Regions from separate parts of the Brevibacillus jepli genome, predicted to be linked through region 2. Evidence: riboswitches for the same ligand, from Rfam matches in the RefSeq annotation. Region 2 holds a riboswitch; each other region holds the start of a gene.
What was found. A riboswitch is a leader RNA that binds a small molecule or an ion and turns the genes downstream of it on or off. The one in region 2 is predicted to bind cyclic di-GMP.
Positions count from the first base shown of each region.

Region 1 (11,002 bases), on a different contig from region 2:
TCTGTGTTGCGCGTTACGCCTCCGACTGCGATATCGAATTTATCAGCCAGCAGATCGTCCATCAGTGTCGGCCAAGAGGTTTGTACAAAACGAGCCTCTACTCCCAGGCTTTTAGCGAATTCTTTCATCGCATCGATATCGTAGCCTTCAAATTCGTTTGTCTTTGGATTCAGATATGTAAACGGTTTGTAGTCACCTGGCGTACCTACGAGGATGTAGCCTCTCGCAATGATTTCATCCAAACGGGACTCAAACTTCTTCGCTTCCTGTTTTTTAGCAGCTTCAGCAGCTACGGTTGGGACAGGCTTAACCGCCGTTGCGGCAAAAGCACCTGTTCCTCCTGTCAAAAGCATAGTAGCAGCGAGTGTGCTCGCCAAGATTGTCTTTGTCATTTTTTTCATTTTGGTTTCTCCTCCTGATATTCGGTAATGAATTTAGTTATAAGAAACAAACTCCATCATCCCCTAATGGCATCCCCCCTCTCAAAGGAAAAGGCCTTACAGGGTAAATCTGCCTATACCTTGCTGTAATTCTTCTGCTACTGCATTCAAACGCTCGACAGATTGGCCAATTTCCTGGATGGCTTGAAGTTGCTCCTTGGTTGCCTTCACCACTGTTTGCGCATCAAGTGAGGCATGCTTGGCAATGTTATGCATTTCATCCACAGAGGCACTCACCTGTTGGGAGCCTGCTGACATTTGTTCAGATGCTGCGGATACTTCCAAAATGTGTGCTGCCACGTTTCGGGAGGATTCCAAAATATGCCCAAAAATATCGCGAACCTCTTCGACCAATTGAATACCATGCACGGCATTTTGGTTGCCCTCGTTCATGACCTCTACCGCATGACGAGTATCCTGCTGGATTTCCCCGATCAGCATGGCGATTTTGGATGCCGATTCTTCGGATTGGTTCGCCAGTTTTTTCACTTCTCCAGCAACCACGGCAAAACCACGTCCATGCTCGCCAGCGCGTGCTGCTTCGATCGATGCGTTCAACGCCAACAAGTTAATTTGCGAGGTCAACTGACTGATCGTATCGAGAATTCCTTCGATTTCTTTGGAGCGATTGTTTAGCTGCTCGATGGCTACCGTCGCCTTCGATGTTCCCTCGCCAATGCTTCCCATCTGACGAACCGCTTGCTCTACCACGGCTGTCCCTTGCTCAGCCTGCTCTGTTGCTATCTGGGCAGCCTCTGAAACATGTGCGGACGTCTCCGCGATTTTTACGATGCCAGCAGCCATGTCATTCATGGACAAGGCGACATCCTGCGAGCTGGTGGCCTGTGCCTCGGCTCCCTCAGAAATCTGAGCGATAGACATTCCGATTCGATTAATGTTTTCCGTCGCTTGTTTAATGCCTGCAGACACTTCCTGACTAAAGCCCTGTACCTGATCTGACGACAGCGAAACGCCTTCGATCAAATTTTTCAAGTGCGATACGGTTTGGTTAAAGTCGCGCGACAGAACTGCAATCTCATCTTTTCCTTCAACAGTTACCGTCTCAGCCAAATTCCCCTGTGCCACTATATTTACAGCTTGATTCAGACGCTCAATTGGTTTGACCATGCGCACAGCCAAGATATAAACCAGAACAACACCAATAGCCAGCACGATGAGAGATATGACCATCAATTGCATCGACAGCGCATCAACCGGAGCATGCAGCTCAGCGATCGGTGCAGTGATGTAAACGCCCCAGTTCAGATTGGTAGGAGCATAGGAAACAAACCGCTCTGTATTCTCCCATTTGTACTGAGCGATTCCATGGTTCCCCTTCTTGATATCTTCAAAGGCTGTTTGAAGTTCGAGAACGCCCATGTTAAGAATCGATTCCTTCAGAATGTACTCGCTCGTCGGATGGTAAATGAAAGTCCCCGTTTTGCTTACTAAAAAAGCGTAGCCATTTTGCCCAAATTTCTCTTGGGACACCTTTTCCTGAATTTCATCGATCGGTATGGTGGAACCGATATAACCGTATTGACGATTGTCTTTCATCAGCGGAACGACAAGCGTCACGATGTTATTCCCTGTCCGTTTAGAAACCACAGGCTCAGATACGACAACTTTGCCTTCCCCTTTGTTGGCTTCAATAATATGCGGCCGATCCGAAATATCGGTCACTTCTCCCTTGAAGTTGATCACTTTCTTACCAGTCAAATCATGTGAAAAAAAGAAAGTCTCAAACTGCGGATTTTTCTTCTGGGCTGTTTGAATCAGCTTCAGGTCTTGTTCGAAATTGTTATCTTCAGAGATCATCCCTCCAACCGCTCTTACAATTTCAATTTTTTCCTGCATGAAACTATCGATTCGATTCGAGAGGTTACTGGCTGACAACTCAGCTTCTTTGTCCAGACTGTCTGCCAGTAGATTGGAAGCACTCCAATAGCTTGCACCGCAAACTGTGCCCAAACTTATGACCAACAGCAAGCACAAAACGATAATTAGCTTATTCTTCAAACTATTTTTCATACCGAACCACTTCTCCCTTCTCTTCTTTTCAACAAAAAAAAGACTGCCCACCGACAGTCCATCATGACTACGGTATGGCAACCCGGCTGTCCTAGCTGCGAAAATCATAGATTTTCGTCCTTAGACCCGTGGCTTTGCGTCCCTGCTTTTCAGCAGGTTTGCCTTTGTCATTCCTTGTTGGTTTTTAATTAAAGTCCACATTTTTCAATCTCACCTTTCTTTTCCCATAATTTCTCGGTTATAAACCAAAAAAATGAAAAAAACTGACAACCTTTTACAGGTGTCAGCTTTTTGTCAAACTTTTTGATTAGCTTAATCCGATCACATGTCCATCCTCGTCTACATATAACGATTCCGCAGCCGGCTTTTTCGGGAGGCCTGGCATCGTAACCAAGCTTCCGGTCAACGCCACAATAAAACCAGCTCCAGCCGAAATACGCACTTCACTGACTTGAATGGTGAAGTCAACAGGCGCCCCCAACAGATCGGCACGGTCCGTAAAGGAATAAGGCGTTTTTGCCATGCACACAGGCAGATGGGACATGCCCATTTCTTCTACCTTTTGCATCGTTTTCAACGCAAGCGGTGAAAAGACTACCCCTGATCCGCGGTAAACCTCTTTCACAACCGTCTCAATCTTGTCTTTTATGCTGAGGTCTTCCTCATACAAGAAACGGAAGGATGATGGACGCTCTGCTGCGCGTGTAACCTTCTCAGCCAGATCCACGCCGCCCGCTCCTCCTTCTGCCCATACCTTGGAGAGTGCCGCTTCGGCTCCGGCCGCTTGGCACAGTGCGATTACGGCATCGATCTCTGCCTGCGTATCCGTAGCAAAATGATTGATGGCAACCACTGCTGGCACACCGAACTTCTGGAGGTTTTCCAGATGTCGCTTGACGTTTTCGAAGCCTTTTTCCAGAGCAGACAAATTCTCCACTGCCAGGTCAGGTACTTTGACCCCGCCGTTGAATTTCAAGGACCGGACCGTAATCACCACAACAGCAGCCGATGGAGTCAGTCCTGCTTTTCTGCACTTGATGTCAAAAAACTTCTCCGCTCCCAGATCAGCACCGAAGCCCGCCTCTGTGACGACGTAATCCGCCAGCTTCAAAGCCGTCTTGGTTCCGATCACACTGCTGCACCCATGCGCAATATTGGCAAAAGGCCCGCCGTGAATGATGACCGGAGTCCCCTCGATTGTCTGTACAAGGTTTGGCTTGATCGCCTCCTTCAAGAGAACGCACATCGCTTCTACCGCATTGATTTCTTCCGCCCGTACTGGCTGATCATCGAAATCGTAGCCAATAATGATATGATTCAACCGCTCGCGCAAGTCTGCCAGATTCTCACTCAAGCACATAATCGCCATGATTTCCGATGCGGTCGTAATCATGAAGCCATCCTCACGCGTCATCCCATTGCCGTCACCCAAGCCGACAACAATGTTGCGCAGAGCGCGGTCATTCATGTCCATCGCCCGTTTCCAGACGATTTTCTTTGGATTGAGCCCGCGCGGATTGCCATGGAAAATATGATTGTCGATCATCGCTGCCAACAAGTTATGGGCAGCGGTGATCGCATGAATGTCCCCAGTAAAATGCAGGTTAATTTCATCTGCCGGGAGAATTTGCGCCTGCCCGCTTCCGGTTGCGCCTCCTTTGATCCCCATGCAAGGACCCAAGGACGGCTCGCGAAGCGCTGCAATTGTTTTCTTCCCGAGATAATTTAATGATTGTGACAGACCAATCGTCGTGAGCGTCTTGCCTGCCCCCGCCGGATTAGGGTTCATCGCTGTAACAAGAATCAGTTTGCCATCTGGGCGATCCTTCACTTGCTCCCATAGCTCATCTGATAGTTTGGCCTTATACTTTCCGTATAGCTCCAAATGCTCTTCTTCGATACCTGCAATCTTGGCAATTTCAACAATCGACTTCATGTTTGCCTCCCTGCCACACCAGAATATAATGCACCAGTTACCAATCTTCTACATTCTGCATCATCGTCCTTTCTCCTTTCCTCTTCGACACATTACGCAAAAGAAAAAGCCCACATTCCGACAAACGTTCAGAATGCAGACTTTGTTTTATTTTCCGAAAATTTTTCCCGGATTCAAAATGCCGTTCGGGTCCAGTACATGCTTCATGGTTTGCATGACGTCCAGTGCTTCTCCGTGTTCCTTGCGCTGGTATTTGATTTTCCCCACACCCACACCATGCTCTCCGGTGCAGGTGCCTCCCCGACTCAATGCGTATTCCACCAGATGGGCATTTACTTCCTCAGCACGTGCCACTTCTTCGGGATCAGTCAGATCTATCATCAGGATCGCGTGATAGTTCCCATCGCCGACATGGCCTGCAATTGCTCCATCAAGGCCAGCGCGATCAATGGCTAGTCTCGCGTCCACCACAGCTCCTGCCAGCTCGGAAATAGGCAAGCAGACATCTGTTACCATCAGCTTTTTGCCCGGCGATTTGTGCAGGAATGCATAAGCCAGGTTATGACGCGCATCCCAGAGCTGTGCCCTTGCCTTCGAATCGGTTTCAAACAAAAACTCCGTGCAGTGATGCCCCGCTGCAATGTTTTGGGCAAATTCGATATCATATCCCAGGCCCTGTTCACTGCCGTGAAACTCGATAAAGAGCGTAGGCGCTTCCGGGTAGCTCGTTTCCTTGTAAAGATTCACTTGCTGGATCGACCTCTCATCGACCAGCTCGATACGTGCTACCTGTATACCTGCTCCGAGAATATCCACGACTGTATCGACAGCATCCTGAACCGTCGGGAAGCTGGCACGTGCTGCCATCGTCGCCTCCGGGATTCCATAGACGCGCAAGGTCAGCTCTGTAAAAACGCCAAGCGTCCCTTCTGAACCGACAAACAGTCCTGTCAGGTGATAGCCTGAGGAGGATTTGGCAGTCATGCTTCCTGTACGAATGATACGACCATCAGCCGTCACTACCTCCAGATCGCGTACCTGATCTCGCATCACGCCATAGCGGACAGAGGTGGTTCCACTGGCATTCGTCGCAGCCATTCCACCCAGAGTCGCATCCGCACCAGGATCGACGGAGAAAAACAATCCGTGCTTTTTCAATTCTTTATTGAGCTGGGTACGCGTCACGCCCGGCTGGACCCTCACGAGGAAATCCTTCGGCCGAACCTCCAGTACCTGGTTCATCAAGGAAAAATCCATGCTGATTCCACCCTCATAAGGAATCGCGTGGCCTTCCAGACTGGTCCCCAATCCAAACGGTGTTACTGCAATGCGATTATCGTTGGCCAGCTTCATGATGTGACTGACTTCCTCTGCCGTCTGCGGAAACACCACTACATCCGGTAGATGCGGCGTATGGTACGACTCATCATGGCTGTGGTGCTCCAGCATCGTAGGATTGGTCGAGACCCGCTCTTCTCCAAGCAGTCCCACTAACGCTTGCTTGTAATCCACGTTGGTTCCCCCTCGTTACTTGCTCAAGTTGACCAGGAATAAGCTAATTTCAGGAATGTATGTGATGAGCAGCAAATCGACGATCATAATGATCAAAAACGGAATTACCGCTCGCTCAATCTCCGTATTCTGGAGCTTCGCAATATTTCCTGCTACCAACAAATTGATTCCAACCGGCGGAGTCAGCATGCCAATGGCAGAGTTGACGACCATGATCACCCCGAATAGCACAGGATCAATGCCCAAAGAAGTCGCGATCGGCAGCAGGATGGGCGTCAGGAGAATGATCGTAACCGCCGTTTCCATGAATGTCCCCAAAATAAGCAGTAAAATGTTGATGATGAGCAACGTAATGATCGTGCTGTCGGTAATCCCCAGCATGAATTGCGCAATTTCCTGCGGGATGTTTTCTCTCGTCATTAGATAACCAAATGCATTCGCAGTCGCGATAATGAGCATGATAACCGCTGTCATACTGGCAGCGCCCGTGAATATTTCCCCCAAGTCCTTCCACTTGATCTCTCGATAGACGAAAAGACCAACAACCAGACCGTAAATAACCGCTACGACCGCTGCTTCTGTAGGAGTAAAGATGGCTCCGTATATACCGCCGAGGATAATGATCGGCATGAGTATCGCCAAAATTGCGTCCTTGAATGCCAGCCAAATCTCTTGTGGCGTATGCTTCTCTCCGCCGCCCCAGCCGTTTTTCTTACTGATCCAATACGAATACAGGATCAGCGAGATCGCCACGAGAACGCCCGGCCCGATCCCGGCAATAAACAAGTCACTAATCGAGGCACTCGCTGCTACCCCGTATAAGACCATCGGCACGCTCGGAGGAATCATGACACCGATCGTTCCACCTGTTGCATGCAAGGCCGCAGAAAACCGGACATTATACCCTTTTTTGACCATGTGCGGGATCAAAATTCCCCCTACGGCTGCCGTCGTCGCTGCAGAAGAACCCGAAATAGCGGCAAAAAAGGTACACCCCATGACCGCCACTATTGCCAATCCTCCTGGCAGATTCCCGACAATCGTATTCGCAAAGCGAATCAGTCTGGCCGAGATTCCCCCTGTTTCCATCAGCTTTCCTGCCAGGAGGAAGAACGGGATCGCCATCAGCGGGAACGAATCTGTCCCGTTGAACATTTTCTGAATGACAACCAGAAGAGGGATGTTTCCCTCCAGCATAAACACGACAACTACTGATAACCCCAATGCAACCGCAATCGGTACGTTTAGGATCAGGAGAACCAACAGTGTCAAAAACAATATCGTACCCACAATCTGGTCACTCCTTCCCGGTAATGTCTTTCCACGTCACATGGATCACGTTCATGATGAGCAGAGCACCGCTGATCGGAATCACCATGTAAACATAGCCCATGGGAACGAGCAGAGTGGGTGAGGTTTGTGTCATGCTTCTCGCTGACAACAAGTAGCCTTGCTGAACCATGACGAGGAAGAAGATCAGACTAAACAAAGCGGCCACAACCAGCACCACTTTGTTCATGCGAGGCGACAAGTATTTTTGAATGTATTCCGTACCGATGTGTGCCTTGATGGCCATCGCGTACGCTGATCCGAGAAACGTAATCCAGATTAGCAAATACCGAGCCAATTCCTCCGTCCAGGCCAAGGGCTGATCGAGCAAAAATCGGAAAAGCACCTGCAGGAAGACAGCGATCACCATAATGGCTAGAAGAGCAATGATGAACAAACGAAGAACGCTGTTTATTTTGGTAACCAGGTTGCCCACACACAATCTCCTTTCGCAGGAAAAAGGGGAGAAAAGCCAGAGTGGCCCCTCTCCCTTCTGCCGTTTATTTCGTATTCACAATTTGATCCACCAGCTCTTTGCCGAACTGACCGGAAAACTTGTCATAGACAGGCTTCATCGCATCGCGGAAGGCTTGCTTGTCCACGTCCTCGGTAATGACTACACCTTTTGCCTGAATATTGGAGATGGCCTCTTCTTCCATCTTGATCATCAATTCTCGCTCGTACTGACCCGCTTTTTTGGCTTCTTCGGCAAGAAGCTGCTGGACATCTGCCGGGAGCTTGTCCCATACAGGCTTGCTGAACAAGATCATCGCTGCGGAATAAACATGTCCGGTCAAGGCCATTTGCGTCTGCTTCGATTCATAGAGCTTGTAGGTCTGTGCCACGATCGCCGGATTTTCCTGGGCATCTACGACGCCTTGTTGCAGCGCCGTCAGCGCTTCTGTCCAAGCCATTGGTGTCGGCTTCGCTCCCAATGCTTCGAATGCTGCCAGATGGATCGGATTTTCCTGCGTGCGTATCTTCATCCCGGCCACATCCTCAGGCTTCTTGATCACCTTCGTTCCGTTCGTAATATGGCGGAAGCCGTTTTCAGCCCATGCCAGCCCGACCAGATTGGCATTCTCCAGATCTTTGAGCAGATCCTGTCCGACTTGTCCGTCGAGCACCTTGTACGCTTGCTCACGGCTCTCAAACAGGAACGGGAGATCAAGTACACCCAGCTTCGGGTGGAAGTTCATCACAGGCGCAGTCGAGGTAATCGACATATCAGCCGTTCCAAAGGTCAACGCCTCTGTCAATTCACGCTCCGCTCCTAATTGGCTCAGCGGATACACCTCAATTTTCACTTTCCCGTTCGAGCGCTTGTCGACGTCCTCCGCCATTTTTTTCAATGCCAAATGGTACGGATGATCCTCCGTCAACGAATGCCCTGCTTTGAAAACATAGCTTTGTCCGTCACTTTTCGGTGCTTCTGTCCCTCCGGCTTGTCCCGCAGGCTGGGCAGTCTGTTGAGCGCCGCCTCCTCCACACGCCGCCAGTAATAAAGAAACAGACATGATGCCAGCCAGTACGTAGCTCCACTTCTTCCGAAACATGCGATAGTACCTCCTGTTGATCATTCGTTATTTTTTAAATATATTTAATAATATGAAAATTTTATACATTTGACTAGATGCCTCTTCCCCCGTCTACATTCATGACCTCGCCCGTGACGATTTTCGATAGATCAGAAGCCAAATAGATAGCTGCCTGCGCAATATCCTCAGGCTGAATCAACATACCCAATGGCACGCTGCTGATGAAAATATCTTTTTTCCCTGCCTCTACCTCCGCTGCATCTCCATTGATGAACTTGCCCAGCATTGGCGTCTCTGCTGGCCCTGGATTGATAACATTGACCCGAATTTGATAGGGAGCGAGCTCAATCGCCAGTGCCTTGCTCAACATGATTGCAGCTCCCTTGGACGCGCAGTACGCATTCAGCCCTGGACGCGCACGAATCCCGGCAATCGAAGCAATGTTGATGATGCTCCCTTTCCCCTTCTCCTTCATGTGGGGAACCGCATGCCTTGTCGTCAAAAAGATCGACTTCGTGTTCACAGACATGATGCGATCCCACTGCTCCAAGGTCAGCTCCTCAATGGGTGTAAACGCTTGGGGAACGCCCGCACAATTGACCAGGACATTTATCGAGCCGAATGCTTCGAGCGATTCCTTGATGAGTGCAGCGACGCTCTGATCGTCAGCCACATCGGTTTGCACCGCATGGCAACTCCCTTCTGGCAGCTCTTGCGCAACCGCTACTGCCGCCTCTTTGTTCAAATCAGCTAGTATGACGTTCGCTCCCTCGGCCGCGAACAGCTGGGCAATGGCCTTGCCCATTCCGGATGCGGCCCCTGTTACAATCGCTGTTTTCCCTTGCAAAAGCTGTCCTCTCACAGGTTGATCACCACCATTCGTTCTTCCGTCATCTCTTCGACTGCGTAACGCGGGCCTTCCTTGCCCAGTCCGCTGTTCTTCACACCACCGTATGGCATGACGTCATTGCGATAGGTCGATACATCGTTGATTACGACACCACCGTACGCAAGCACGCGTGCCGCTTTCATCGCGATGTTCAAATCACGGGTAAATATCCCCGCCTGCAAGCCGTACTCCGAATCATTGGCTTGTGTAAAAGCATCGTCGAGGTCACTGTACGGAATGATCGTGACGACCGGAGCGAACACTTCCCGGCAAACCACCTTCATCTCTGGCTTCGTATCCACCAACACAGCCGGATAGAAAAGCGCTCCTTCTCGTTTAACAGGCGAGAGTGATCTCGCACCTTGGCTAATCGCTTCCTGTACCCATTCCTCTGTACGGCTCGCTTCTTTTTCACTGATCATCGGTCCCACATCTGTATCCGGGTCTTCCGGGTCGCCTACCTTCAATTGATTAACATGCGAAATATACAAGTCGCTGAACTGTTGCATGACCGATTCATGTACATAAATGCGCTGGACAGCAATGCACGCCTGACCTGCATTGTGAAAGCTGCGAGCGGCTGTTTGACGAGCTGCCAGCTCCAAATCAGCATCGAGGTGCACGATGTTCGGCGAGTTGTTGCCTAACTCCAGCGCAACCGGACGCATGCCACTGCGCTCCTTGATGTGGCGCCCGACTTCTCCTGACCCGGTAAACGTGTACATGGCGATGCGCTCCTCATCCAGAAGCCATTCCCCTACCTGACTGCCAGCTCCCGTCACGATATTCACATAGCCTTTTGGCAAGCCCGCTTCCTCCAGGATCTCCACCAACAGAAAGGTTGCGATAGGCGTAACGGTAGCTGGCTTAACCACCAGCGTATTTCCTGCGGCTAGCGCTGGCGCGATCTTGTGCGTGCTGAGCAGCAATGGATAGTTAAACGGCGTAATCGCACCAATCACTCCCTTTGGCACCCGAATTGTAAAGCCTAGACGGTTTTCCGAGCCCTCTGTCGCTTGCAGCGGAATCATTTCTCCGTGAATCTTCTTGGCTTCCTCTGCCGACAAGCGCAGCGTATTGATCGTCCGATCCAGCTCATTCATCGCGTCCTTGCGCGTTTTGCCTACCTCGCGAATCAAGGATCGCTCCATCTCATCCCGACGTTCCTCCATGAGCTCAGAGGCTTTCAGCAAGATTTTGTATCGTTGAAAAGGAGTCAATTTGTCCGCCTTAAACTTCTCCCACGCAGCTTCCACCGCTTCTGTTACGTGATGCTGCTGGGCCTTGGCAATATGAGCGATGCACTCGCCCGTGTATTTGTGAAGGA
Region 1 is NZ_JBFEFW010000022.1:21,300-32,301, reverse strand. It holds gene AB1L17_RS21770 (transporter substrate-binding domain-containing protein) at 1-401, opposite strand, end outside; gene AB1L17_RS21765 (methyl-accepting chemotaxis protein) at 498-2,471, opposite strand; cyclic di-GMP riboswitch class I at 2,545-2,644, opposite strand; gene AB1L17_RS21760 (formate--tetrahydrofolate ligase) at 2,779-4,407, opposite strand; gene AB1L17_RS21755 (FAD-binding oxidoreductase) at 4,555-5,919, opposite strand; gene AB1L17_RS21750 (TRAP transporter large permease) at 5,935-7,209, opposite strand; gene AB1L17_RS21745 (TRAP transporter small permease) at 7,217-7,684, opposite strand; gene AB1L17_RS21740 (TRAP transporter substrate-binding protein) at 7,749-8,804, opposite strand; gene AB1L17_RS21735 (SDR family oxidoreductase) at 8,878-9,648, opposite strand; gene AB1L17_RS21730 (aldehyde dehydrogenase family protein) at 9,645-11,002, opposite strand, start outside.
Region 1: it holds a riboswitch for cyclic di-GMP, as region 2 does, so the genes downstream of both, AB1L17_RS21765 (methyl-accepting chemotaxis protein) here and yfmT (benzaldehyde dehydrogenase) in region 2, are expected to answer to the same signal.

Region 2 (11,002 bases):
TTGGCAGCTTTGCGCGAGGAGCGTGAGGAGCAGGAGGCAGCTACGACTGCTACGCTTGAACGTACGGCCTACCAGATGATTCTGGAGGGTGGGCGTGTATACAGTGAGCTGAGTCGCCTGAAAACAGAATATCCAGAAGTGGAGCAAATGCTTCGTGCCAACGATTTTCACGATAAACTGGAGCGCTACGCATTGGAAATGCAGCAGTATTTGCAGGCAAAGCATTTTGAGCGCAAGGACGTGGAGCTCTTGGAGGGTCACTATTATTTCTTGGAAAACTTGCTGAGCTTGGCGAAACAACATCCGGGAATAATCGAGTCCCGCGTTTATAGCCGCCGAGGTGACAATTGATGGGTACAGAGGAGAGGGAAGCGGATGTTTTGGAAAAAAGACAGAAGCCTGGCAGAAAAAGAGACAGCAGCGACGACAGCCATAAGCACAATGACAGGACAGCAAGACGCTTGGAAACATGAGCTTCGCGGTATTTACGAACAGATTGGTGCCATCCTCTCTTCGAATCAAGCGGTGAACGCCGAACACGATCAAATGGCGCGATTGGTGACGAGGATGAAGCGAGTCGTAGACAATATTCAGGCCGTTAACGAGCGGGATGATGAATCTGCGAGCCAGTTATCGGTTCGAGGCGAGCGCTTGTCGGATATCTGTAGACAATCGGTAGCACGTGCAGATGAAGGCAAGAAGGCCATGACGGACGTGGTGGAGGTCATGAGCCTGCTCGACAAAGAATCGGTCCATACGTCCAAGTCCATGAGCCGCTTGGAAGAGCGCTCTTCAGAAATTACGAGTATCGTCAAGGTGATCAGCGATATTGCCAATCAGACCAACCTTCTCGCTTTGAATGCAGCGATAGAAGCGGCGCGTGCGGGAGAACAAGGTCGTGGATTTGCTGTAGTAGCGGATGAAGTGCGGAAGCTGGCCGAGATGACAGGGAACTCGACCAAGACGATTGCAGAATTGATCGGCAAGATTCAGGAAGAAACAAAAGAAGCGTTGTCCAACAGTGAAAAAAGCAGCAGTGCGATCAAAAATGGACTTTCCACCAGCAAAAATGCAGCGGAGAAGACGGATCAGATCGTGAACGCTTTCCAGGCACTGAACGTCGAAGTGTCAGGTGTGATGGAAATCATCGCGCACCAAAAGCGTTTTGCTGACGAAGTGTCCCAGCATGTAAGGGATGCAAACGGCTTGTTGGAAGAGCTGAATGAAGGCTTGACCAAGCACGTAAGGGACGCAAGCGCGGTAGAGCAAATGCTCGCGACGAGCGTAAAGGATGTCAAAAAAATATTGTGATCATAAGCTAGTTGAATCAGGAGTCCGTATCCAAGCGATGCGGACTTTTTGGTATTTGTTTACATTATTTCACTAAAAATTAACATGTTTTCGTTTGACTATTAGGAATTGAGTACTATAATCAAGGTAAGATTCTCCATTTCCTTCCTTTTTTCGACAAAAGAATATCCACATTCGCTATGAATGGGCAAACCCATTGAAAATTGGGGACGCAAAGCCACGGGCCTAATGTACGAGTTACGATGGCAGCCGGGTTGCCAACTAGCAAAGCTTTTTGCTGTATGACGGCTCCTTTCATGCGAAAGGGGCTTATTTACATTACTTTACAAAAGGGAGAGGTTATAGCATGTCAATCCTTCAAACACTGGACAAGCAATACATCAATGGGGAGTGGCGCGACGGACTTGGGGCGAAGACATTGCAAGATATCAACCCTTACAACGGGGAAGTCATCGCAGAATTCAAGATGGCAAACCTGGAAGATATCGATGCGGCTTACAAAGCTGCTGCCAACGCGAAAAAAGAGTGGGATGAAGTGAACGCCTATACCAAATCCCGAATGCTAGAGCGCGCCGTTCACTATATCGAGGAGAACGAAGAAGAAATTATTCAAATCATCATTCGTGAATTGGGCGGAACACGGTTAAAGGCATTTTTCGAAATCGGGCTTGTGAAGGATATTATTCGCGAGGCGGCTACGTTCCCAGTGCGTATGGAAGGGAAAATTCTCCCTTCTCCCGTAGATGGAAAAGAAAATCGCTTGTATCGGATTCCGGGAGGGGTTGTCGGTGTGATCAGTCCGTTCAACTTCCCGTTCTATCTGTCGATGAAGTCAGTAGCGCCAGCTCTTGGTGCGGGCAATGGCGTCGTACTCAAACCGCATGAGCATACACCAATCACGGGTGGGACACTCATCGCGAAAATTTTTGAAGAGGTTGGTCTGCCAAAAGGCTTGATCAATGTAATCGTAACGGATATTGCTGAGATTGGTGACGGTTTTGTCTCCCATCCGATTCCGCGCATTCTTTCTTTTACAGGCTCCAGCCAGGTAGGAAGCCATATTGCGCAAGTGGCAGCGAAGCATTTTAAAAAGGCGATTTTGGAGCTGGGCGGAAATAGTGCCCTGATCGTTTTGGAAGATGCGGATCTCCAGTATGCCGTTAATGCTGCGGTATTCAGCCGCTTTACCCACCAAGGTCAGATTTGCATGTCAGCTAACCGGGTACTGGTTCACCAAGATGTCTACGATCAATTCCTCGATCTGTATATAGAAAAAGTATCTGGGCTCAAGGTGGGCGATCCGAATGATCCTGACACAGTGATTGGTCCACTTATCAATCAGCGACAAGTCACCAACCTGATGGCAACGATCGATGAGGCGATTCGTGAGGGAGCGGTTCCGGCACTGAAAGGGGAAGTAAAAGGAAACGTGGTTGAGCCAATCGTTTTGACGGGGGTTACCACGGATATGTCGATTGCTTCCAAAGAACTGTTTGGGCCGGCTGTTTGCATTATGTCGTTTGCTTCCGAGGAAGAAGCGATTCGCATGGCGAACGAGACGCCATTTGGTTTATCCGGGGCGATTCATACGCGTGATCTGGAGAGAGGTGCCCAGATGGCAAAACGAATGGAGACCGGCATGATTCACATCAACGATGGAACGATCAATGACGAGCCAATTGTAGCGTTCGGCGGTGAAAAGCACTCCGGATTGGGACGCTTGAACGGTCAATGGAGCCTGGAGGAGTTTACTACCCTGAAATGGATTTCCGTTCAGCATAAGCAACGGCAATTTCCGTATTAATGCCAGCAAAATATTGAGGTGAAGACGGTCATGAACGGATACGAAGAATGGAACGAAGCGGAACAAGCAGGGAAGGAAAAAAACGCGGAGCTGCTTGAAGCATTCATCAAGGTTGCCCCGTATTTAAATGATTTGATCACCGATGACATTACCATTGGGGTCTATGACACGGAGCGGCTGTTGCGCAATGTGCCTGCCAAAACATTTTCGCTGCAAGTGAAGCCTGGCGATCCACTCCAGGAAGGAGATGTGATCACCAATGCGATTCGAAAAAACGCCAAGCAGGCGATGATGGTACCGAAGGAATTGTTTGGTTTTCCTCTCGTTGCTCGGGCGATTCCCTTGCATGATCAGAATGGAAAAGTCATCGGCGGTGTCGGAATTGGTTCCAGCATGGAGCGGGACAATGAGCTGTATGAAATCGCCGCGAACCTCTCGAGTGTCGTCGAACAGGTCAGTGCCACTACACAAGAGATGGCGGTGCAGATCGGCAATCTGAACGAGCAGATGAAGGCGATTTCGGAGCAAGCCAATGATGTGAGCCAAAGCACGACTGAGATCGAGCAAATTACACTCGCAGTGAAAAAAATCGCCGATCAAAGCAATATTTTAGGGCTGAATGCAAGTATTGAGGCAGCGCGGGTAGGAGATGCAGGCCGAGGATTTGCAGTTGTTGCGAATGAGGTTCGCAATATGGCGACAGATTCACGGACGAATGCAGACAAAATCAAGCGGACGACGGATTCCATCCGGGAGTTAATATCCCTCCTGCAAAATTCGATTGAGTTGATTAATCAAACCATGGAGAGCCAGGCGGCCGCGACAGAGGAAATATCTGCGACCATGGTAGAAGTTAGTGACAATACGCAAAAGCTGGCGGGGCTTGCCCAAGAAGTGATTCAAATAAAGTAAGCAAAATCATGTAACAAAATTCCCCTCTCAACAGTCTAACTTAAGAGGGGAATTTTTCCTTTAGTTCTTTTGTATGGTAGGTAGCGGTTGTTCCAGCATGTAGCGATAAACCGGAACTTCATCGCCCGCTTCAACGGGCAAGAAGTTGAACGTGACGTAGCTGTCTACTGATTCCGGTTCCAGGGCCAATGCAATGAAGTTGGCATTTGGCTGCGCCATGCTGAATACGTAGCTACCCGCAGGAAAGGTTTTCGTTGTTTCTGTTACATTTGCAGTCACTTGATTGGTGAAATGCCCGTTCTCGTAAATCGTATTCACCTTGTTTTCCAAAATGGTGTAGCTCTCTACATCGATTGTTGTTTCTTTCGATAGTTTGTTTACCGAAATACCGAGCTGCTCCAGCTTGGCCGCAACGTCATGGTAGCCAGGAGGCATGAGATAGGCAGTAGGACGCTCGCGCTCAAGTACAGGATAGGCATCTGTGGAGCTTACCCAATCGATGGGGGTAGATACTTTTTTTGCAGTGGCCAGATCGACTACCACGAGAGACTGATCCGGTATTCGCTTATTCTCACTCAGGATGACGAGTTTGTCGTTGTCGTTTGCGTTTTTGCCTTTTTCGGTGATTTCTTCGCGAGCCTTGGTCACGGCGGATTTGATTGCCTTGGCGTTGGCTGCTGTTGATTGGATGACAGCTGCGTGTGTAATGGCCTGGCTGTAGACGCGTCGCTCAAAATCAGCGCGTCCAATGCCGATACCGCGCGTCTCCACCAAAAATGTCAGCGTGTTTTTCAAGCCTAGAGCATTGCGTCCGATTCTTGTTTCTGTGCTGCCTTCTGTTGCGGTCACTTTTCCTTCCTTGCCTTTTGCCAGCGTATAGTAAGCGTGGTGAGAGAGCTGCTCCTTATCGAGCGCTTTCTGAACGTCTGCCAAGAGCAGGCTGTCTGACATTTGGCGCAGGCTGGCGGGGATATTCAAGTTTTTGGCGGAGGATATCAAGACATCGTAGGAAGAGATGGCGCCTTTTTCACCTAGTTCACGTAGCTGGCTGGAAGAGACACCATACTCATGAGCGTCGAGCACCACATCGGGTTGATACGCGTTGATGGCCTCGTGAACAGCCTGCACCTCTGGATATTCTACCTTCATGTAGTCTCGATTGGCATCCAGCTCTGTCGCGATGTATCGCTTGAAATGGTAGGAGCCATCCGGGTTAATGCGAGGAACAATTGCGACGTTTACTTTATCCAGAAGGTCAGCGCCTAGTTTTCCTTCCGCCAACCATTTGGCGATCACGAGAGCAGACTCACCAGAAGCGGGTTCATTTCCATGGATTTGGGCTTGGAGCCAGATGAGTGGTTTTTCCTTGTTTTGCTTGATCTTGTCGTGGTCTTTGCTGAACAGCAGTAGAGGGATGTCCCGACCTTCCAACGAAGTGCCGATGGAATGGAGCTTGATGTTCTTGTTTCCTGCTGCCAATTTGCTTATGTAAGCCATCATTTCTTCCTGGGATGTAAATGCTTCTTTTCCTTCTTGAAAGCCAGGTGTCCCAAACTGAATGTTCGGCTTGGGAAACAAGCTCTCGATCTGTGCAGGCTGTACATAACTAGGCCCCATTCCGTAATAAGGGATGTTGGGTTCGGGCTCAGCTTGCGTTGCATGGATCAAAGAGGGGCTGGTGAACAGAGATAATACGAGTGCAGTAGAAACAACGTAGCGTACTTTCTTATCCATAAATTCCCTCCTGCGAAATAAAATTAGTCGTCTATGATTAATTTTTCAGATTATTATAAAAATAATAATCGCTACGAAATATTCATTTTAAAGTAGGACTTTCGGTGCTGCTTTAACAGAATAGGGGGATGACATGGTCAAAAAAATCAGCAGAATGCTCCTTTTGATGACGGCCATCGCCGTAAGTAATATTTTCCCGAGCGAAATTTCTGCAAACGAATGGAAAAAACCAACCGAAACAGAGACGGTTGACAACCTGAATGGCGCGATTCACCATAAACAAGAGTTTACATTCGCAGATGGGGGCAAGTATTGGGCCCACAAATTGACAGGTCAGCGCAATATGACGCCCTTCGTCATCACCATACCGATTCAGGGTGACAGTCAGAACATGATGTTCCGCTACCGTGCCTATGATGGGGCGAAGCAGCCGTATTGGAAGGTTGCCAGGCTCGATCAAGTCAAGACACTTCCGCTCTCCGCTGGTTTTGTCGAGACAGAAGGCAGGTATATCTGGTTAGGTAGGCCGATTACGTATGTGGATAAGGGTAGAGCAACGATAGAAGAAAAGCTCGAAATGGCAATGCCGATTGAAGTCATCCAGACTGATTCTGGTGTCGAGCTTGTGATCAAGCTTCCAATGAAAGCAGGCTATATCAGTGAGATGTGGGCGCTCGATTCGAGAGATCCGCTCGTTCCTTGGGGAGAACAATCGATTGACAGCGTCTGGCTTAATTTGGACGTTACGGAAAAGGCAAAATGGCTGTACGACGGATATTACTACCAAAGTCCGTCTACATACGAGCCGACTTCGGCGACCTCCTTTTGGAGGATTCCCGAAAATTATGTCCTTCGCTCCTTTTTATATACAGGTGGAAGCAAGGCAGCCCGCGACATGGGCTATGTGATGTTGAAAGCGAGCTTGAAACAGCAGGAGCCTGAAGGGTACTGGAAGACGCAGCCACGTTCCTTGTGGCTCAGCGGTGATTACGGGATACCAGAGGGCTTCTACGATACGAGATTCAACACAGGTGCTGGTGATCTGATGCTTCGTGGCTGTGATCAATATCAAGAAGAGGCTTTTTGTGAATCTGCGAAAAAATATGCTTCTTATTTTCACAATCACGCAGCCATGCACCATTATGTAATCGCTGGTGCACAGCAAGGATTGCTCGTGGCCGACTACGCGACGTCGACGAATCCAGCGATTCAAACACATGTTTCTCTGAATCATCAGCTGGCCGAAATCAATTTCCTCTACAAAAACTACCTGCAATTTGGTGATCGGATAGACAAAGACTTGGCGGATAGCATGCTCTACGGTGTCATTAATCTTGGATCACAGTGGATACTCGGAAATGGTGATTTGCATTACGCCTATTTTCCAGACGGGACATTCGGCAGACCGGACTATCCGTACTTGACCTACAATGACTTGGTCGAAACACAGCGCTTGTACCGTCAGTTGTATGGGATGGACGAAATGACGATTGCGATGTTGATTGACAGTAAATTGACGTGGATGCAGTTGAATAATGTTAAGTACCGTTAACATATGAAATTGAACCCGTACGAAGGACACTTTATAATAGTGACTTTCTTACGGGTTTTTTATGTTTTTAGCCATTCGGCCGAAAAGAATGGAGAAAAGTGAAACCGTACAGCCCACTCGCTGGTCTAACGAATGTACAAAGGAGGGACACAGCATGAATCACGATGAGCGAGTTCGAGATGCTCAGGCGGGAAATCGCGCAGCTTTTCTTTCATTAATGGAAGAACAGCAGGATCGCTTACACCGAATCGCTTATTATTATGTGCGTCAGGAAATGGATGCAGAGGATGTTGTTCATGAGACGATATATAGAGCGCTTGTCGGGCTGCCTAAGTTGAAACAGCCACAATTTTTTACGACGTGGCTGACCCGCATCGTCATGAACTGTGCGATGACAGCGCTGAACAAGCGTAAGCGACTCGTGGTGGATGATCGTTACGTCGACGAGCTTCAGCAAGCTTCTGTCACGGAGCATGACGATCGGATCGACCTGCTTGCGGCTGTCGATCAGCTAGAACCAAGACAAAGACAAGTGATTGCATTCAAATATTGGCAAGATATGACGATTGAGGAAATTGCAAACTTGATGCGCATGCCCTCCGGTACTGTCAAAACCATTTTGCATAGGGGGTTGAAAGCATTGCGCAAAAATGTACAAGAGCAACTGAATCCGGGACGATCTTCTTCTATGAGCAGGTTGTGATGGAGCTGCCACTTCCATCGTCGGGTTTTCGCGTGACAGTGCATCAGAGTGGCATGGTTAGTAATTTCCTTTATTTTGGTCAGCAGAAAAAGCCGAAGATCCCGGAGAAATTGATTGAGAGGGAGCAGATTTTGCAACATATGGAGAAAACCGTAAAGGTGGATCTGCACCTCACTTATGTACCAAAAATAGTTTTGCATGGAAAGCAGGACGAGCTACGGCTAGTGTATGAGCCGGACAACTGTTGGAGGAGCTATCCGGCGGACGAGAAAGAAGCTTCCGAATTGAACCAGGAAGCTGAGGAAGGGGAGGAGCAAGCTGTATGGTTGCCAGCTCCGGTACTTCCAAAGGCTGCGGCAGTTCGTACATTAGATGAGGTTCAAGCTTTACTCGGAATCGATCCGAAACAGTACCAGCTGTTGAGGAACGCCGATATAGATGAGGAGATTTCCGCTTTTGTATGGCGGCGGAAGGATTGGAAGTCAACAGATTCTGAGGATCGTTCATTTAGCACTTTTTTTCGGACAAGATCCGCGGATACCCTAAAAGCGATGATTCATAAAAGTACGGGTGCACTGATGTCGTATGTCCGTTTCGAGGATTGTCCGCCAGGTGAGAAATCGTTATCCCGGGACGAATGTTTGGACATTGCACTCCAAATAGTAGCGCGTACGCGTCCTGAGTTGGAACCGTATTTATGGCTTCGACATCAGGAGGAAGAGGCGGAATCTGATCGGGAGCTGTTCGAGTTCCGCATCGGGATGCAGGGAGTGTGGCTCAAAAGAGAGTCTCTCCGAATTGTCGTCAATAAAACGACGGGGCTACTCGAAGGTATGGATAGTCCGCACAACGATACGACTCAGCTGGAGACAGTCCAGACGACTCCACTATTAGACGAAAAAAAGGCGCTCCAAATTTACTTGGAGGCTCTCGAATTAAGGCTGGAATGGGAGATTGATTATTCTGGTCGGGGCAAAAATCATCGCTACCGTCTCGTATATCGGCAAGTGCATCGGGAGAGTCAGAAAGAGATACAGTGGATAGACGCTCGGTCCGGCGAGTTGATTTGATCTATAAGACGAGAATGCTTCCATCGAGAGCGCACCTCCAAATATAAGAATATTGAATATGACCAGTACGATCACTTAAAAAGGACCTTCTAGTGGGTCTTTTTTTGACCTGCACTTTTTACATTTTGTTGACAAGTAAACAATAGGAATGTGTAATGATGGAGGAGGTGTAAGTAAATGGCATATTCCATCCTAATCGCTGAAGATGATCCATCCATATCCGAACTAATCAAAATGACATTAGGCGCCTCAGGCTATGACTGTAAGGTTTCATCCGACGGTAATACAGCGTTGCACGCTCTCGAAGAAAAGGAGTACCACTTGGCGCTCCTTGACATCATGCTGCCTGGAATTGACGGGTTTACGCTGTTGGAATCCTTTAAGCAGAAGAATATCCCGGTCATTTTCGTGACAGCCAAGACAAGTGTTATGGACAAAGTACAAGGTTTGCGTCTTGGTGCTGAGGATTATATTACAAAACCTTTTGATTTATTGGAATTGCTGGCACGAGTGGAAGTCGCTCTGAGAAGGAGCCATCAGGCTGTGTTGGAAACATTGACCGTAGGCGATGTGACGGTGGATTACCATAGCCGCAAAGTGTACAAAAATAATCAGCTCGTCACGTTAACCCCCAAGGAATATGAACTGCTTGAATTTTTGTTGCATAATCCGAATATTGCTTTTTCTCGTGAAAGTTTGCTGAATCAGGTCTGGGGCTATGACTTCTATGGCAGCACCCGAACGATTGATACACATATCCTAAATCTGCGAACAAAATTAGGCTTATCCGATCATATTCATACTGTGCACAAAATTGGCTATCGAATGGAGTTATAAGATGCGTGAGAGGATGAAGAGAGCTCCTCTGTGGATGCGAATCTATCTCATGGTGTTCGGATTGGTGACAGTGGTGATCGTCTTTGTTTCATACCGGATCATTGAGGTATCCATTGACTACAATCTTCAAAGGGAAATCAGCAGCTCTCTTGAGAACCATAGGATGATCGGGAACTCGCTGAAAATGTATGAAAGTACGATTGATGATTATTATCCGACGTTGATGAAAGACATTTTGACCAAATCATTTCAAAATTATGGGGGGTATTTTACTGATCAGAGAAGCCATCTTGCCATAACAGGTGAATCTGGCGAGAAGCTGTACAGCAGTATACCGAGTGAAGAAGAAAAGGTAATGAGTCTTGTCCCGTCCAAAGACGGGAGAAGAAGCTATGTGATTCGAAACATCGACACACGGGCCGTACTGTTTGTTTCGAGCTGGATGAAAATCGATGACCAGCTGCTTCGATTGGATTATGCCCATGACATAACGACCCTGATCGATGACCAGAAGTCACTCTCTTTGCAGATCTCTTATTGGGTATTGGTTGGCTTGACTGTTTTTGCGGTAGGCTTGTATGTCCTGATCAGACAAGCCTTGCGTCCACTCGGCTTGTTAAGCATACAGGCTCAAGGGATTGCAAAAGGAAGCTATCAGCATCGCATACGGGTTCAGCGTGCCGATGAGATTGGACAGCTCGCGGTGGACTTCAATTATATGGCGGAAGCGATCCAATCCAACATGGAGCTTCTGCAGAGGGGCGTAACAGAAAGAGAGGCGTTTATTGCAAGCCTGGCCCATGAATTCAAAACGCCGCTTACATCCATCATGGGCTATGCCAGTTTGCTTCAGAATTATCACCTGGAACAAAAAGACTTCGAGCAGGCTCTGCGTTTCATTCACTCTGAAAGCAAGCGGCTTGACGGTATGTCAAAAAAGCTGCTGGAGCTATTCCGCCTTGGAAATGGGGAGCCGCCGAATAAGCAGCAGGTTGAGGTTTCTTCCCTCATGCAGCAGTTGAAAATCATTTCCCAGTTTACGTTGGACAGAAGGGAGCAGACGCTGGAAATAGCATGTT
Region 2 is NZ_JBFEFW010000005.1:4,034-15,035, reverse strand. It holds gene AB1L17_RS07080 (hypothetical protein) at 1-351, shown strand, start outside; gene AB1L17_RS07075 (methyl-accepting chemotaxis protein) at 376-1,311, shown strand; cyclic di-GMP riboswitch class I at 1,488-1,573, shown strand; gene yfmT (benzaldehyde dehydrogenase) at 1,658-3,115, shown strand; gene AB1L17_RS07065 (methyl-accepting chemotaxis protein) at 3,146-4,027, shown strand; gene AB1L17_RS07060 (M14 family metallopeptidase) at 4,088-5,761, opposite strand; gene AB1L17_RS07055 (hypothetical protein) at 5,895-7,313, shown strand; gene AB1L17_RS07050 (sigma-70 family RNA polymerase sigma factor) at 7,468-8,016, shown strand; gene AB1L17_RS07045 (YcdB/YcdC domain-containing protein) at 8,016-9,086, shown strand; gene AB1L17_RS07040 (response regulator transcription factor) at 9,264-9,923, shown strand; gene AB1L17_RS07035 (sensor histidine kinase) at 9,925-11,002, shown strand, end outside.

Region 3 (11,002 bases), on a different contig from region 2:
TGGCGATCACTTGCAGATCATCCCCGTAAACCGACTTCTGCACGAGCCTGTCTTCGGATAATACTCGATAATCGGTCATCTCTTGCTGCACCGCTTTTTTGTGGAAGGGAGACCACACCTTCAAATAGTTCGTGATCAACGCTTGCTTTGCATCCCACATCTTTTTATCCAAATGATACAGCGGTGGAACATTGTAAAGCAGCTCCTTCAGCATGCGGGTTCCGACTTCTCCCTTGATCTTCAGACTGCCCCACTCCCAGTGATGGCTCGTAATCACGGAGTTATTGTAAACCAGCTTGTACAGTGGCAAAGAGTACGCCGGATCAATGTAGACATGGCGATACTCTTCCTTGAGCGGAACCTGCTTGGTGTAGCGCTCTGGAATCTCACCCGCCGGGGACCAGTAGCCTCCTACGTAATACGGGCTTTGCTTGTTTTTACGCATATCAGGATCTGCCCATTTGATAACAGGCGTCTCAATCCCGTGGGCAAAAGCGATACTTTGGCTGGCGAAGTCGTTGCCCGTCTCAGAGCCAATGACCAGATTTTTTTCATCGCGAATGTAGTCCATTCTCTTAAGCTTCGCCTGCATATCCTGTGCTTCTGTCGTTGTGTGCTCCGGCGTGTAGTCATCGTTAAAATCTCCTGCTGCATCCACGTCGATAAACCACGAGTTGAATGCCACATCGTTGCTCATGATTTCATCCATACGCTGCTTCACGCTAGGCAGCGACAAGGTCGGATTGAGCAATCTTCCTTGTTGTAGGAACCCTGCCTTCTTTTCTCCATTTTTCTTCGTAATCGTCGCATTCTCATACAAGCTTTTATCCTTGAAAATCGCCGTGTTCCATTCTGGATTTTCTTCCTTGTGAATGGAATGGTAGGAATCGTAGCTGGCGATCAAATAGCCTGTATCGTTCGCCTGTTGAATAAATTCCGGCTTCATGTAGGCCGCAGTCCAATCCGGCAGACCGATCCATGCCTGGTCGATTCCTGCTGCTTTCATTTCTTTTAGCAACTCAGTAGAGTCGGCATTTCCCCACTCTTCTACCGGGGGAACGACATCCTTAAGCACACTTTTCAGCAGCCTTTTGTTCAAGTCGTACAGCTGTGATTCAGTCAACGAGTCAATCCCTTTTCCGATCAGTTCTTTTGCCTTCCCATCGACGTTCGTAAAGAGCTTCGGGTTGTAAAACTCTCGCGAACGCAAAACATAATTGAGTCCGTTGATGATGGCTTTCTTTTGATAATCCGCGACGTAATCCTGCTTGTGAATCTCCCGGAATTGCTGGATGCTTTCTTTTCCATCCTCTCCGTTGCCAGCCAGGATCTGCTCCAGCCACCCGATGAAGCTCTCATTCAGCTTCGTCTTCAACGCATTCCATTTCACATCATGAACAGATAGAAAGCTCTTGTTCCACAAGTAAAAATGGGGAGCACCGTACAGCTTTTCGACATTCGGATTCGCTTTGGCTTTTTCAGCCAGGGTTAGCAGCTCTCCTTGTTCCTTGATATAAGCTTTGTACACGCCCGCTATGCTGACCGGATCATTGTCTGTCACATACAAGCGAAACCCGTAGGTCTTGTCCGGATTGATTGTGGGGAACTCATGCGAGAACGTAAAGCGAATCGTCGGATCAACAGCAAAATCAACCGTGTTGTTAAACAAGTTGTCTACGACATACATCAGCGCGTACTTGCTCTTATTCACAGCGAAAAAGCGCATGGAGAAAGACTCGGCAAAGCTAAGACTCTCTTCCTTTAAAAATGACTGCCACTTGCTGTCATCAGCAGGAATCCATTTCCCCTCTCCCAAAGGCAGAGTATAGCTTGATCCTTTCACCGTCGGCCAGGAAAAGCTCTCTGCTCCTGTCGAGGTCAAAGTGATCTGCAAGTGATCGTCATTCTTCCTGATCAAGACATCCAGCTTATCGTCTGGGTAGCTCCAGGCGATCTCCTGCTCCCCTTTTTGTACATTCGTTACTTTACGCGCAGGCATCGGCTCAGAAGCACTTTCCTTCACTCCGTCTCTCTCGATGAATACTTCAAAAGTCTCTGGCTTCACATCAAAAGTAAAATCTGCGTGCTGCTTCGTCTGCACCTGCCCGGTAGCAGCATTGCTCTCACAACCAACGACTACTTGAAGCATGAGCGCAAAAACGATGAGTAAAATCACTGTTCGTTTCATGAAATCCTCCTAAATCGAATAACTATGTATATCGCATTACGATGTACATATGTAAAAAAAAATGGGTGCGAGCTCGGTCCTGCTACGGCGATGTGGCGGACAAATCGTCATCAAATTTGCTGCTTTTCCGTCGCCTATAGATTACGGCCGCCCCTACGCGAAACATCCCATAGCCAATCAGGCCCCCAACTACATTAAGCAGCAGATCATCGACATCAAAGCTACCTAACGAAAGCATTAGCTGCAATATTTCAATGAGCAGACTGACTGCAAGCGTGAGAAAAAACACACGATGAATGTTTTGGAACCTGAAGAACACTAGCGGCACCAGCAGCCCAAGCGGCACGAACAAGATGACATTTCCTGCCAAATTGAACACCAATATATCGACATTGTATCTGTCATAATGGTATACGTAATCCACCAACGTCTGAAATAGTTTCGTATTGAGAAAAGGCTCACTATACTGCGGGACGCCATAAGCAAGCATCCTTTCCTTCCATTCAAGCATACGAGCTCTGCTTTCCCATCGATCAAGCGACAGCAGCAAGTAATAGCTGAGGACGGATACATACATCCAGAATAAGACCATGAGGCATTTACGGATGTATTTATCGATAAGCGGCATCGATTCAGACAGCTGCCGGCTAATTGCACCCGTCGGCCCGAATCGTTGAATGGTCAGAGAAACGGCTTCCTGTTCTTCATAGCCCTCCTCCACCAGCTCACTCTTCGTGCTGTTCAGATGATCCATCAGCTCATCTTTGACATCCTGCTTTTCCCATTTGGAACAAGGCAAGCGACTGACAAGCTGCTCTGCGTACTCTTCCAGCTTCATTCGTTTACTCACTTCCCTCATTGCAAAGCATAATGAGTCTGCTTAAGCTCTGCCAATCCTTCATCTTGTCCTGAAGAAGGCCCTGGCCTGTCTTGGTGATCCGGTAATATTTACGGCGTCCGCCTTCGTTGGCTTCCCCCCAGTAAGATTCCACTGCCTTTTGCGTCTCCAATCGCTTTAGTGCAGGATATAGCGTGCCTTCACCGATCTCGTACAGTTCATCGCTTTTATCACGAATCTTTTTGGCTAACTCATAGCCGTACTGATCTTTCTGTGCGATCAGCGAGAGAAGCAGGAGATCGATGCTTCCTTTCAATAACTCCTTATTCACAAAAGCAGCTCCCTTCACAAGACATGCCTAGAGAGTATCACATAATACCTCGTGATACAAGGTATGTAACGAAGGAAATTAATGAATCGTAATAGTTTTTGATTCTATGTATTTATTGACAACCATAAAATAGGTAATATAGACTATGTTCGACAAGTTTTTTCATGAGTCGACATACTTTCGGATGATCATTCTTTTCTAAACACAACCAGATTATAGGCCCATAGAACGAATCGAAAAGAAGATTTTCACTTTTTTGGAGCAGGTTACAACCTATTTGTGACTTCATTCTCTCTAACAGGAGGAACTTACATGCTTGCCGACTTTCCAACGATCGTTCTGAATACGGTTCTCTTAGCCTATTTTGCAATCGGTGTGCTATTTTTGTATTCCGAATACAAATTTTTGCGTAAAATGAAGACTCGTAGAAATAGATAACCGATTTTTTGATAAAGGAGTTTGCACGTAAATTGAGATCTTTTTTCCGCCAATTTCTGCCCCGTCAGAATGACCCCCAAGAGATTACATACAAGGAACTGGAATCGAAATTGATCAAAGCTACTCGCTACGATCTGTCCGCAAGCCACCTCTACATCCGTTTTCACGATGGACGAGAGGTCGTTTACTGTCGGGTCACTCCTTACGCTTACAATGCGTTTTTGAATGCTGACTCGTTCAGCGATCATTTTCATTCGTTCATTAGCAAACGGTACTTGAGCTATCAGGTAATGTAGCCTGGATAAACGAAATGCCCTCAGATCGGCTCGACACTGAGGGCATTTGCAATTTTTCCGTATCTATTTTAATGCACGATGCAAAAACGACTTTGTCCGCTCAAATTGGGCGTTTGTAAACAATTGCTCGGGTGTACCAGACTCTACGAATTCCCCGTTGTCCATAAACATGATTTGGTTCGCCACCTCTCGCGCGAAGCCCATCTCATGCGTTACAACCATCATCGTCATATGCTCCTGGGCAAGCTGCTTGATCACTTGCAGGACCTCACCAGTCAGTTCGGGATCGAGCGCAGACGTAGGCTCATCAAACAACAAGATTTGCGGATTCATCATCAGTGCTCTGGCAATCGCCACACGCTGCTTCTGTCCGCCTGAGAGCTTGGCCGGATATGCGTCTGCCTTATCAGACAGGCCGACCTTTTCCAAGAGCTCTGCACTCTTGCGATGGATGTCCTCTGTCGCCTCGCCTTTGACCACTCTAGGTGCGATCTCCAGATTCTCCTTCACCGTCAGATGAGGGAACAGATTGAAATGCTGAAAGACCATTCCCATTCTCGACGTGATCTGCTTGATGTCCTGGCTGCTGGCATAAACACCGTCCTTCACCAAATAATCATCCTGCACACGGATGCTGCCACCATTCACCTGCTCAAGATTGACCAAGCTCCGCAGCATCGTGCTTTTACCGGAGCCAGATGGCCCGATTACTGCCACGACTTCGTTCTTCCTCACCGAAAACGAGACATTTCGCAATACTTCTTGATTACCAAACGATTTCTTAAGATTGGATACTTGAATAATGTCCATATAGCGCCAGCCCTTTATTCGAATTTGAACCTTTTCTCCAGCCACTTAAAAAACAACGTCAATAATAGCGTCATCAACAAATAAATGATTCCGGCAATAAAAAACGGAACGATTGTAAAATCGCGATTCACGGCTGTTTGTGCAAAGTGAAGTAATTCAGGGACAGCAACTGCATAGAGCAATGCTGTGTCCTTCACGAGCGTAATCGATTCATTTGCGACCGCAGGCAAAGCCACGCGAAACATTTGCGGCAAAATAATCTTGTTGGTTGTCTGCCATTTGCTAAAGCCGAGGACCTGCGCTGCCTCGTACTGTCCTTTGTCAATCGACAGCAATCCCCCACGGAAAATCTCCGCGAAATACGCTGCGTAGTTCAGCACAAAGCCGAGGCATGCGGCCACGAAGCGATCCATAACCAAGTATTCTCCCACCACTGGCAAGAGGGGGAGACCAAAGACAAAAAACAATAGCTGTAATAACAGAGGCGTTCCACGCATGACATACACATAGGTGTGCGCGAACCAAGACAGCCCTTTATTGCTGCTATTCGCCATTAACGTAATAAGAAATCCCAATGGTATAGATGCCAGAATCGCAATGAAGAACAGCAGCACTGTCATCTGCGCCCCTTCTAGCATCGGCAAGGTAATGGAGATAATATAGTCTAAGCTCATACGGTATGCTCCTAATCCTTATAATAAAGCGTGGCTTCGCCAATCATTCGGCGAAGCCATCGTTTCTATTGTTTATTTCAACACGCGATTTTCGCCAAACCATTTTTCCGATATTTTCGCTGCTGTTCCATCCTGATTCATTGCATCCAGCGCTTTTTGCAGTTCGTTCAATAACGCCTCGTTACCTTTTTTGACGCCCACTCCATATTCCTCAGGTGCAAGCGATTCTTCCAGAAGCTTAAAGGTTCCTGGTTCTTTTGCCATGTAATAATCGGCTACAATCTGGTCGATGACGACTGCTTCCACGCGTCCAATCTTCATATCGCTCAATGCCAGTACATTATCAGGATACTCTGTAATCGATTTGACCTGATTTTTCATATCATTCGCATTTACGGCATCTGCTGCGGATGACAGCTTTTGTAATCCAACCGTTTTGCCAGCCAAGTCTGACAGCTTTGCTATGTTGCTATTTGCCATAGTGACGACTACCTGCGCGTTTTTCAGATACGGCTTGGTAAAGAGAACCTTCCCTTTTCTTTCATCCGTAATCGTATATCCATTCCAGATCAGGTCAATACGTCCACTGTTTAGTTCAGACTCTTTCGAACTCCAGTCAATTGGTTGGAACTCCACTTGTTTCCCCATTTTTTCGCCAGCCGCACGTGCATAGTCAATATCAAAGCCGACTATCTCATTCTTCTCATCGCGGAAGCCCATTGGTGCGAACTTATCATCAATGCCAATGATCAGTTTGTTAGCGTCTGCGCCAGTATTTGCACTGGAACAGCCAACTACCAATGAAACCATCGCGCTCAACAACAATGACATCCATGCTATCTTTTTCATCGTGATTTCCCCCTCGTTCATACTACTCTATATTTTACTCTGATAAAGTGGTAATACGTTAACAAGGTATCATGATAGCACATTAGCAAGGAATAGTCGATACTTTAGTAAACAAAAGCACCCTAGAAATATGCTCCAGTTGAACAACAAAAATGCGGGTTAACAGATGCACGTCTTTTTCTTTTTTCCGACACTCCCTCGTTCCTCTATCTTTTTGATATATTCCGTAGCCAAAGGAACCTTGCACGCTGTCTGTCCAACGTCCACATGCACTTTGCCGATCGCTGCGGCCACCTCTAGCGCTTCCTGATGAAGGTCCGGTACATACGCGCCTACCGAAATAACGAATTGATTCATGGTGTACCGTACGCGATTACGTTCCTCGTGAATCATCTCCTTCACTTTCATGAGCAGCCGCTTGATTTCTTCTTTGTCTAGCTGTTCATCTGGGGTAATTGACAGGTAGTTCGAATACGTATTCCACCCACCTGTAGCTATGATCTCATCTTTTGAATCTATCCATTCCCGTGCCAGCTCCATCGCATAATGACTCTCAGCAGCTACACTCGCAACCGTGTATTCGGCGGGCGCGTACCAAGAGGCTGCCTTGACCCAAGCCTGCAGCCGCTCTTTTGTCATGCTCTTCGGGTCAACCGTCAATCCGGCCAAATACATGGCATCGTAGTTTCCTGTATCATATAGCGCCTGGACAAGCTGCTGATCACGCTTTACCTCTTTGACCAGCTTTTTCATATCACCGACTCGAACGCCAAACAAAGGCTCTTTAGCCCCATGCCGCAAGTACGTTTTTTTCGTCTGCTCTGTCCCCATTGCTTCGAGCTTCTGCATAACTTCTTCCAACGTCATCTTGCCACCCTCCTTTTTCTTCTATTTAATAGGATAACCAGCGGTCGCTACTACCAACACGAAAAAACCCTCCACACATCGGGAGAGCTTTTTCCTGAAGAGCTTGACGCGCAATTCCTATCCTTACGCGGCGCTGCGCACTTTGATATACGAAACATTTCTGACGTTGATGACAACATCATCATATTGAAGCCATCCGTCGTTCTGATTGGCGACCATTTGAATAATTTCTTCCGGTTCTGTCGTTTCGATGCTTATCGTTTCGCCACCGGAAAAGAAAAATTGAATCGTTTTTACTTCCTTCATGAAATCCCCTCCTATTCCTTCTAGTTATCGGACAGTTGGAAAATTTTTGTTACGGGTGATTTGCATGAAAATACATTATGAACAATTGGTTACTTTTTCCTACCAAAACTTGACAAGGATATTTCTTTTGGCTTATATTTTGCATAATTATATATAGCAAAATTCGACATCAATTTACAAATTTTGCTAACTATTGCAAAAGGCAAAGTCATCGAAAGGTGGCGACGCAAAACCACGGGTCTACAGTCTTTGACCATGATAGCCGGGTTGCCACATCATGAGACCATTTTTTCGATGTTGGTAGCTTCGGTTGTTCCATTACGTATGGAACGGCCTTTTTTTGTGTTTACTTTTTTGAAAGGAGGATGAAAGCATTTTCATTTTCATAACGGATAGTAAAACATAACTTTTGAGACGTCAAACATACACAACATGGTTCAATCAGAGAAAATGATGGAGTGGAGAAGTTATGTACAAACAAGTAGAAACCGTACAAGATTTAGCAAAGTTTCATGAAATCAAAGAAGCAGTCTGGACAAGCATGGGCTTCGAAATGGAGTACGCAAAAGAAGGCTCTGCTCTGTTCCTCTTAATCGCTGAAGATGGTGAAGCAGGTGGAACATTTGAGATGACACCCTTTTCCAAATCAAGTGCTTATATGAAATCACTTTTTCAGGATGTTGTTACAGCAGATATGAAAGTAATGGAGGTAGACAGTCTCGCTGTTTTGCCGAAATACCGCGGACAACTAGGGCAAAAAGGAATTTGCCTGATGATAGATTACGCTGAAAAGCATGGTTATACCCACGCAATCGGTGTAGCAGATCCGACTTTTTTTACGTTCATTAACAAGAAATATCAAGTAAAGGCAACTCAGACCAGAGATATCGTCTTTTACAAAGGGGCCGATGCCATTCCGACCCTCTTCCATCTAAAAGATGTCTATGATAATAAGCACGATCCCAAATATTCCTGGTACAATTCGTCGTCATCCAACCAAGTAAAAGTCGAGGTAGGTGGGTAACATGGATAACATTGACCTGTTGAGAAGAAGAAACAATTGGGTCGTTATCGTATTCGCAAGTATTATTACCGTTGTTCAGGTCTTAAACCTCTTTTTAGGTGTTCCGTACACGTTCGTTCTAACCGTATTAGGTATTTTGTATGGTGTGCTAGCACCGTTTACTTACATCTCCAATCGTCCGAGCTTCCGTGAAAAAGCAGCGCCCTTCATGAAGTTTTTCAACTTCGCTGTAATCGGGATCTTCATGTTCATCGTAGTGGGACTAGACCCGCATATGATCAACATCATGACCATTATGTTCTTTGTAGCAGTCATGGGGATTTATCAAGACCGACTCATCAATATTTTGACGATTGTAACGACATTGGGTATTGTCTCTTACTACTTCCTGACACAGCGAGAAACGATTTTCCATTCGACATCCAACCTTGATCTGATGTACTTCCTGCTCACGTTCTGCTTTGTATCTGTCACGAGCATGATGCATGCTGTATTCAATAACAGATTGCAGCAAGAAAGCGAGCAACAAAAGCAAGAAGCGATTGCCTCGAAGGAATCGTTGCAACGTGTTCTGGATAAGATCAATGAATCACTTAGCTCTATGCAAGACTATCAAGAGAATTTGAATAAGGTGACGGATGGCGTGAACGTTCGTGCTGTGGAAACAGTCGCTTCCCTGCAAGATATTATGCAGTCCTTTACGATCCAGACCAGCAATACGGACGAGCTGCGTCGGGAAATGAGCTCGACGAATCTGCAAGTTGAGGACATGACCCGCTCTGTTACGGAGATGCATGAGTACGTAGAATCGACCAAAGAAGCCACTAATGAGAGCGGCAAACGCATCGGTAACATCGGCAATGACTTTGAACGCTTCATCAAGGACATCCAAGGTACGAACCAGCTAATCCAAGAGCTCAATAAAGAAACCGAATCGATTGGGAAAATCATTCAAACCATTTCCGAGATTTCTGCGCAAACCAATCTGTTGGCACTCAATGCCACGATTGAAGCATCGCGTGCAGGTGAACATGGCCGAGGCTTTGCTGTCGTAGCGGATGAAGTACGCAAGCTGGCTGAGTCCTCCAAGCTATCCTCTGAATCGATTTCGAGCCTGCTCATGACCATTCGCGAAAAAATGAAGCTCGTATCGGATATGATTTCCGAGTCGCAAACTTCCTTTGAGAAAAATAGCGAAGGCATCCTCGAAGTACAAGAAATGTTCACCAATGTGGACAACTACATGCAAAACTTCGCGGATAAAACGAAAAACCTGCAAGAGTTCATCATTCATGTCCACAGCATGATCCAGGAAGTTGGCGCAAAAGTAGAAGTCAACGCAGATATTACCGACAAGAACAAAGAAAGTTTGGAAGAAGTGCTTGTTCTCGTTTCCGAACAAAAAGACGAGGTCGTCAAGGTATCTGGCGGCTTTGAGAAAATCGAACAGCAAATGCGTGGCCTCCATATGTAGCATTCCAGCAACCGCCTATCAAAAGGCGGTTTTTTTCCTTTTTGTAACTAAGTGGATATATAATGTAAATATTCTGATAGTTAATCCTCTACAATGGAAGGAGGCACGTCATGATGGATGCACGTATCGAAACGAAAACCATTCAGACCGATCGCCTGCTTGTTTCCTATCTGACAGCAGGCACACCCGAAGGAGAACCGCTGCTCCTTATTCACGGGAATGCTTCAGCCAATTTGTTCTGGGACGATACCATCGCAGCTCTGTGTGATCAGTATCGTGTGTATGCTCCTGATATGCGTGGCTATGGAGCAAGTGAAGCATTGCCAATCGATGCGACACGCGGTTTGCGAGATTGGTCAGATGACCTGCATTCGTTTATTCAGGCATTGGACTTGCCAACACCCGTTCATCTAGCAGGTTGGTCGCTTGGCGGAGGGATTGTGATGCAGTATGCCATCGATTACCCGCAGGAAGTTCGCTCCTTGACCTTAGTCGCTCCTATGTCTCCTTATGGCTTTGGTGGAACCAAGGATGTATCTGGCACCCCGTGCTACAGCAGCTTCGCTGGATCGGGCGGAGGAGCAGCCAACGCTGAGCTGGTCAAAAGGATAGCAGCCAAGGATATAGGCGATGAATCCCCTTCCAGCCCGCGTAATGTTATGAATCAGCTTTATTTCAAGCCCCCGTTCCGAGTTACCCCAGAGCAGGAAGACCGTTATGTGAATGCGATACTCTCCACGAGGACTGGAGACTGCTTTTACCCCGGAGCATTTGAATACGTAACCGATTGGCCTGGTGTCGGTCCCGGAACGACAGGGATTAATAATGCGATCTCCCCTAAATACGTAAATTTGTCCGGCATTGTTCAAATAGAGCCAAAGTGTCCGATTGTATGGATTCGCGGTGA
Region 3 is NZ_JBFEFW010000028.1:48,252-59,253, forward strand. It holds gene AB1L17_RS24530 (glycoside hydrolase) at 1-2,188, opposite strand, end outside; gene AB1L17_RS24535 (VanZ family protein) at 2,271-3,038, opposite strand; gene AB1L17_RS24540 (PadR family transcriptional regulator) at 3,031-3,357, opposite strand; gene AB1L17_RS24545 (KTSC domain-containing protein) at 3,828-4,091, shown strand; gene AB1L17_RS24550 (amino acid ABC transporter ATP-binding protein) at 4,155-4,901, opposite strand; gene AB1L17_RS24555 (amino acid ABC transporter permease) at 4,916-5,575, opposite strand; gene AB1L17_RS24560 (amino acid ABC transporter substrate-binding protein) at 5,648-6,424, opposite strand; gene AB1L17_RS24565 (DNA alkylation repair protein) at 6,584-7,291, opposite strand; gene AB1L17_RS24570 (hypothetical protein) at 7,415-7,597, opposite strand; cyclic di-GMP riboswitch class I at 7,789-7,872, shown strand; gene AB1L17_RS24575 (GNAT family N-acetyltransferase) at 8,067-8,621, shown strand; gene AB1L17_RS24580 (methyl-accepting chemotaxis protein) at 8,623-10,095, shown strand; gene AB1L17_RS24585 (alpha/beta fold hydrolase) at 10,206-11,002, shown strand, end outside.
Region 3: it holds a riboswitch for cyclic di-GMP, as region 2 does, so the genes downstream of both, AB1L17_RS24575 (GNAT family N-acetyltransferase) here and yfmT (benzaldehyde dehydrogenase) in region 2, are expected to answer to the same signal.